Regions from separate parts of the Shewanella sp. 3_MG-2023 genome, predicted to be linked through region 1. Evidence: riboswitches for the same ligand, from Rfam matches in the RefSeq annotation. Region 1 holds a riboswitch; each other region holds the start of a gene.
The links. A riboswitch is a leader RNA that binds a small molecule or an ion and turns the genes downstream of it on or off. The one in region 1 is predicted to bind cobalamin.
Positions count from the first base shown of each region.

Region 2: it holds a riboswitch for cobalamin, as region 1 does, so the genes downstream of both, Q4591_RS17120 (ABC transporter ATP-binding protein) here and Q4591_RS17875 (TonB-dependent receptor) in region 1, are expected to answer to the same signal.
Region 3: it holds a riboswitch for cobalamin, as region 1 does, so the genes downstream of both, Q4591_RS15880 (TonB-dependent receptor) here and Q4591_RS17875 (TonB-dependent receptor) in region 1, are expected to answer to the same signal.

Region 1 covers NZ_JAUOSH010000040.1:17,405-19,681, reverse strand. Annotated here, with positions in the region: gene cobS (adenosylcobinamide-GDP ribazoletransferase) at 1-120, shown strand, start outside; cobalamin riboswitch at 1,028-1,194, shown strand; gene Q4591_RS17875 (TonB-dependent receptor) at 1,313-2,277, shown strand, end outside.
Region 2 covers NZ_JAUOSH010000036.1:11,551-13,827, forward strand. Annotated here, with positions in the region: gene Q4591_RS17115 (histidine phosphatase family protein) at 1-617, shown strand, start outside; cobalamin riboswitch at 756-928, shown strand; gene Q4591_RS17120 (ABC transporter ATP-binding protein) at 1,046-1,933, shown strand; gene Q4591_RS17125 (iron ABC transporter permease) at 1,975-2,277, shown strand, end outside.
Region 3 covers NZ_JAUOSH010000030.1:20,902-23,178, forward strand. Annotated here, with positions in the region: gene Q4591_RS15875 (hypothetical protein) at 1-543, shown strand, start outside; cobalamin riboswitch at 758-977, shown strand; gene Q4591_RS15880 (TonB-dependent receptor) at 1,110-2,277, shown strand, end outside.

The sequences.
Region 1 (2,277 bases):
GTTTTATTACTCAAGTTAATGAAAAAACAAATAAATGGATATACAGGTGACACCCTTGGCGCAACGCAGCAAGTAATAGAGTTATTAACTTATATTTGCTTTGTTATTTGGACATATTAGTATATTAATACTTATTGAAACTAGTGATTACAAATCAAAACCAGACAGGATTAGTGCACTTAACATGTTAAAGTAAAAAATATTAAGGTGATGGAAAACCCTTTAGTTTAAAAGTGATAAAACTTAATAATTTTATTTCAGCCAGTTGCTGATTAATTCATAGAGAGTCTTTATTAAAAAAATAAAAACACGTTCCTCAGCAGCTAACTTTCCTATCTAGTTTAAAAGTCTCACTGCTAACATTTGCATTCTAGCAATCACACTTAAGCGTAAACAACCTATAATTTATAAAATTACACATAGGTTCCGTGATGAAAATTTAGCCTCAAAAAAAATGAGGTTAGATGCCTCTAACCTCATAATGCAGGGTTACCAAGTAAGAGTGATGAAGTTATTACTCAGTTTTACCATATACTTTGGGTGGAAGTATATATTAAAAAATATCAAAAAAGCCACAATATAAAAATATGACTTCAAATAACATTTAACTTGCAGAAAAAACGATATCAAAATAAGAATAAACCAAACAATTATGGTTACATTCAAATGTTGTGAATATTGTTTTAAACATCTCTATTACGATATGCGTAAAACAACTCTCACAACAAATAATAGCAATGCTTATTAATTTTTAATATGTTACTTTTAACAGTAATTTAAACATATTATAAAATTAATTTTCAACCTAAATCTTATTACAAGTAAAAATAGCTCATATTTAAAGCAAGAAAAACCGCCCCATAAAGTCTCACCACAAAAGTACTGTTAAAAGTCACACACTTTAGTCCATATAAATAAACCTGTGACCATTTTCACATTCCAACTACCAATAATTGATTATATTCCACCACATCATCGATGGGTAAAGTAACAGTTCACAACAATGAGTTGTGCGAACAAGCTTTATCACTATCAATACAATTAGGGTGTTATTTTTGGGAATGTGGTGAGACCCCACAGCTGTACCTGCAACTGTAAACAGAGCGAAATACTTTTTACCACTGACTTTATATCGGGAAGGTGTATTTCTAGATGCTGTGAGCCAGGAGACCGACCTAATTGTTCGATGTACTCAAGCGGGTTTCTTGAGACATAGAAAGATTGGATTTTTTCTATTCGCTACTAGTTACTCAATTATTAACAAGCAGCGCATCTCCCGCTATTTTAAACTCAGCATAACAAGGCAACAATAATGAGTTTTAAACTGCGTTTATCAGCTATCACATTAGCTATTTTTCAAACTTACAGTGTAAATGCTGCAGCACCTGCAGTCCCAGTGCATGAAACAATCGTGGTCACTGGAACACGTTTTGAGAGCACACCAGACTCACAACTTACGGTAATTAATACCATTGAACGTGAAGAAATTGATGTGCTTAATCCCAAATCAGTAGTTGATGTTCTAGAAGCATTACCAGGTTTAAGTGTGACTCGAAATGGTGGGGCTGGACAAACGGCTTCAGTGAGTATACGAGGCACCAGCTCTGGGCATTCATTGGTGCTTATTGATGGTTTAAGGGTTGGATCTGCCCCCCTAAACGCTGTCAATTTTGGCTCCCTTTCTCCACAAAATATTGAGCGGATAGAAGTCATAAAAGGCCCTAGAGCTTCTATTTGGGGCAGTGATGCTATTGGCGGCGTAATACAAATATTTACTCGCCAACTTAATGGTGGTGAATGGTTTGCCAGTACCGAGTTAGGTAGTAATAACTATCTACGAGGCACTGTAGGTGCGGGAGTGGCACATGGTGATGGTCAAAGTACTATCACAGTAAACAGTGAACGTTCAGATGGATATAATATCCATAATGGCGCTCCAGAAGAAGCTGATGATGATGGCTATGACCGCATAGGATTAACTGTAGCGGGTTTGCAAAATATCTCTGACCAATGGGATATTAGCTGGAGTCTACAATATGACACTGGTAATAGCGAACACGATGATATTTACGCCAGTGGCGGCACTGACCAAGCTGATTTTGACAATTATTTGTGGAATGTTGGCACCCAATATCAGGGCGAGCAACTCACGAGTAAATTAAATATTGGTCAATCTCAAGATTCAAATGTCAATTTTCGCGGTGATAACCCGGATGTCGCGAGACAAAAATACGAAACAACTCGCGATCAAATAAATTGGACAAACCAATTTAAAGC
Region 2 (2,277 bases), on a different contig from region 1:
CTGATTTGGGGCTAACGAACATGCACCAGAGTGCGGCTAAGCTAGGGCTATTAGGTTGTTTGCCATCACTGCAGCTATACAGTTCGCCTTTGGTGCGCTGCCATGCGTTTGCCGCTGAATTAGCGCAGCAGTTAAACCAAGTGAGTGCTGATTTAGCTTTACAGGTTGAGATAATGTCTCAATTACAGGAAATTGATTTTGGCTTGTGGGACGGAAAAAGCTTTGCAGAGCTTTATCAGCATAGCGCTAAAGCGTTAGATGCCTATTGGGATAACCCTTGGGAGCATGGCGCGCCCCAAGCTGAGCCCATGGCTGAATTTGAACAAAGGGTGGCGCAGGCTTTTGCGCAAATAACCTTGCAAGCTTACAACTTGGCTGAAGCTCATACTGCTGAGGCTAATAGTGCTAAGGCAACAGCATCAGCCACTGCTCTGGTAGTGACTCACGGTGGAGTTATCCGTCATATTATCGCTTTGGTGTTAGGGCTTGAGCGCTGTAAAGGGCTATATGGACAACTGAATATAGATTATGCCGCGACGGTAACCATTGATGTGTTTTGGCCTGAAGCTGATGATAAATCGACTAAACCCGTCTATCGTTTAAACTGGAATAATTAGTTTTAGCCTAAAATTAGCAGAAAAAACTAACTTCACTTAGGCAGATATACCGTACAATATAAGCCGCATTTATTAAGTGCAATAAAATTTCAAATTAAGTCAATTTAGCTGCAGTTGAGTGCTTGTGTGAAATGCTTTAAGCAACACCAGTATCAAGCGGTTCGCTAAATGAGTAGGGAATCGAGAACTAGCCTAAATGCTGTTTAGCTCGAACTGTACCCGCAACTGTAAAATAGCATCTCATCACTTGTAAGATAAGTGATTAATGAATGCCATTAAGTCAGATACCTAGCTTAGTTTTTCTTGCTGAATTAGCAGCACCTAACAACAACTTGAGCGGGTAACTCAGGCGGAGTTTGTATCGTGATCAGTATTAAAACCCCAGATGTGGCTAAACATGCCTCTTGGATAACCGCAGGGGTAGTATCTTGACTACTGCGGCATTAACAGTTGATCAGCTAAGCTGGTCAGTTGCAGACAATGAGATCCTTTCTCAAGTCAGTTTTGCCTTGCAACGTGGTGAAATGCTAGGGCTTATTGGCCCTAATGGTGCGGGTAAATCCAGCTTACTGCGCTGCTTGTATCGCTATATCACCCCTGATGCTGGCAAAATCAGCTTATTTGGCGACAATATTAATGGTTTTTCTCATAAACAATTGGCCACTAAGGTTGCCGTTGTGCAGCAAGAGTCACCCCATTATTTTGATATGACCACCCATCAACTGGTTTCTATGGGCTTAACGCCCCATAAAGGCCTTTTTGAAACCAATACCCAAGCAGATGCAGATGATATTGCCAAGGCGCTGGCTAAAGTGGGTCTTGAGCACAAAGCCTTGCAGCAATATGAGCAGTTATCTGGCGGTGAAAAACAGCGGGCATTAATTGCACGGGCTATCGTGCAAAAGCCGCAGTTATTGATCCTTGATGAGCCGACTAATCATTTAGATATTCGCTATCAAATCCAAATTCTTGAGTTGGTTAGGCAACTTGGCATTAGCGTGATTGCCTCTATTCACGATCTTAATTTAGCCAGCGCAATGTGCGATAGATTGCTGTTACTTGATCAAGGAAAGTGCATCGCTCAAGGTTTACCTGATGAAGTATTAACAGAAACCATTTTGGGGAACGTGTTTGATGTTTGCTGCCAAATATCAAGTCACCCACAGCACGGTAAACCGTTAATTACTTATTTTTATGGTTATCAAAGTCATTATGACAATGCTAATCAAAACACTTGTCAAAGCTCGCAGCAAAACGCATATCCAAGCTCTGAACAAAAACATGGCCAATCAAACCACGGGCAGGGCGATAAATGACAGCCATTGATGCCACACAATCAGTGAAGCTAGCAAAGCAGATGAGTTTAAGTTTTAAGCATAAGCTACTGCTGTTTGTTACTGCCATAGTGACCCTAGTTACTCCAATCGCCGCGGCAAGTTTCGGCGCTGCTAATATCAGTTTTGAACAAGTCGTTAGCTTGTTTGCTAATTTGGCATTAGGTACAGGTGAAACAGATTCACTAACGCAGCGGATTGTGTTTGAGCTGCGTTTTCCAAGAATTATTTTAGCCTTTGTGGCAGGCGCAGGTTTGGCGCTTGCGGGCAGTGTATTGCAAACGGTGACACGTAACCCGTTGGCGGATCCCTATTTATTTGGTATT
Region 3 (2,277 bases), on a different contig from region 1:
CAATCAGCAGATGCAACTAACGCTGCAAAAAGAGAGTTATCAATATTTTCCAAAAGTGTGTCTTTTGAGCTGCCTATTGGCTGGAATATGGCATTTAATTCTAGCAAAGGGAATATGTATAAAGCTGAGTTTGTTCCTGCTGGAGAAAGTTTAAATAATTGGTCTGATTTATTCTGTATTCAAGGCTTTGAGGGCTTGGCAGAAAATATCGAGCCTGAGCGATTTTTAAATAATTTTGCTAGCACCTACCAAGACAGCTGCCAAGGTGAGGTGGTTTATGAGCAACTTGGAAAAACCCAGATGGGTGGTCAAGAAGCGTATCACGGCATTATCGGCTGTACCGTTATGGCTAACTTTTTACAGCAAGGTGGCTCAGTTAAACAGCAAGGTGAAATAGGTTATTACGCCGTAATTAAAGGCGTTGAAGACTTGTACTTTATGCATAAGTCTATGCGCGGCGATGTTTTTAATAAAAACTCAGCGCCATTAAAATCGACCAATCATCGTCAATTTATGTCGAATTTTAAGCAGTTACGATTCTAGAAATTTTCTTTTTATCAATAATTGGTTTATCAACAATCCGCTTATCAGTAAGCGAGCTATTAATGAGTAATCATATTATTCAGACTATTTTTCAATAAGTTGAATAATATGATTGATTCATTTTCGTTATATCAAAAATCCCCATAAGCACGTTATACTATATCAGCTTGTTATATGGCTGCTTTAAGTCGTAGCAATCAAAAATTTATATAATTTATCGTCAATTTATAGTGGTGCCTGTGTATGACACGGGATAATCGGGAAACTAGTGAAAATCTAGTACTGCCCCCGCAACGGTAATGGTGAGGACTGAGTGCGATAAAGCTTGTAGCTGTGAAATTTAAGCTGCTATTTAACGTTAAAAATTCATGTTCGTCAGTAGCTTTGCTACTTTAACCTAAGTCCGGAGACCGGCCCTATAGATGATTTTGAGATTTCGGTGGGCAGATCTCGAAATGTAGCTCGTTGCTTGTAAATAATCATGGCTTATCGCTAACAGATAAATTTACGAGTACGATGCGCTGCGGCAAATATGCCCCATTTTTCCTTTCAGGAGTTAAAGGTAAATGGGTACAAATCTAACAAAAATCGCATCAGCATTAAGCCTAGTATTTGGTCTAGCTGCTTCAACAACCTCAGTTGTTTACGCTGACACCACAACAGACAATTCTGCCAATGCAGAGGTTGAAAAAATTGTGGTTATTGGTCGTCAAGATGCAAATCCTCTTAATATTGCAGCGAATGTAAATGTGATCGACCAAGCTGATATTCAGCTTAGTGGTGCGGTGAGCTTAACGGAGTTATTACGTTCTCAAGCGGGTATTCAAGTGTCTGATAACAACTCAGGTACGACTTTTGCCATGCGCGGTTTTTCAGCGTCTCAAGCCGCCAGCAATACCTTAATTTTGATTGATGGTCGCCGCTTAAACAATATTGATATTGCGGCTCCTAGCATTAATGCAGTGCCGTTAAATCAAGTTGAGCGGGTGGAAATATTATCAGGTAGTGCTGGGGTACTTTATGGCGATCAAGCTGTTGGCGGGGTGATTAACATCATCACTAAAGCGCCTAATAAAGACGGTGGCGGACTGCAATTAAGTGCTGGCAGCTTTGATACTTATGAAGCTAAAGGGGATATTTCAGGCAAAATTAATGACGCTTGGCATTATTACTTGGCCGGCAGTTACAATCAAAGTGATAACTATCGCGATAATAACGACAGTGAAACCGGCTCAATTCTAGGCCGTTTGCAATATCAAACTGATTTACAAAATTTCTTTGTTGAAGCCAGCTACTTCGATAATGATCGCCAGGCCCCTGGTGCGCTAACACTGGAGCAGTATCTGCAAGATCCAACTCAGGCCGCACCTTTTACCGATGATGATTATGTTCATGAAATGACCACAGCGCTGCGCAGTGGCTATGAGTACCAATTAACTAAAGAATGGGCTTTGGCCACTGATTTAACTTACTCTGATACTCTAACCACTAACTTTATTTGGGGCAGTGCTGGGCGTATCGAGCGAAGTTTATTAAGCTTTTCACCCAAAGCCACAGCAAATTATCAGCTAGATAATGGTGATTTAGACATTATTGCTGGGGTTGATTTAAGTATCGGTGAGGCCGATTTTGATACTGCTTACATTCAACGTAATAATGAACAGAAAGTGACCAGTGCTTATGTGCAAGCCTCAGTGCCATTAACGCAGTCATTATCCTATGTAGTTGGTGGGC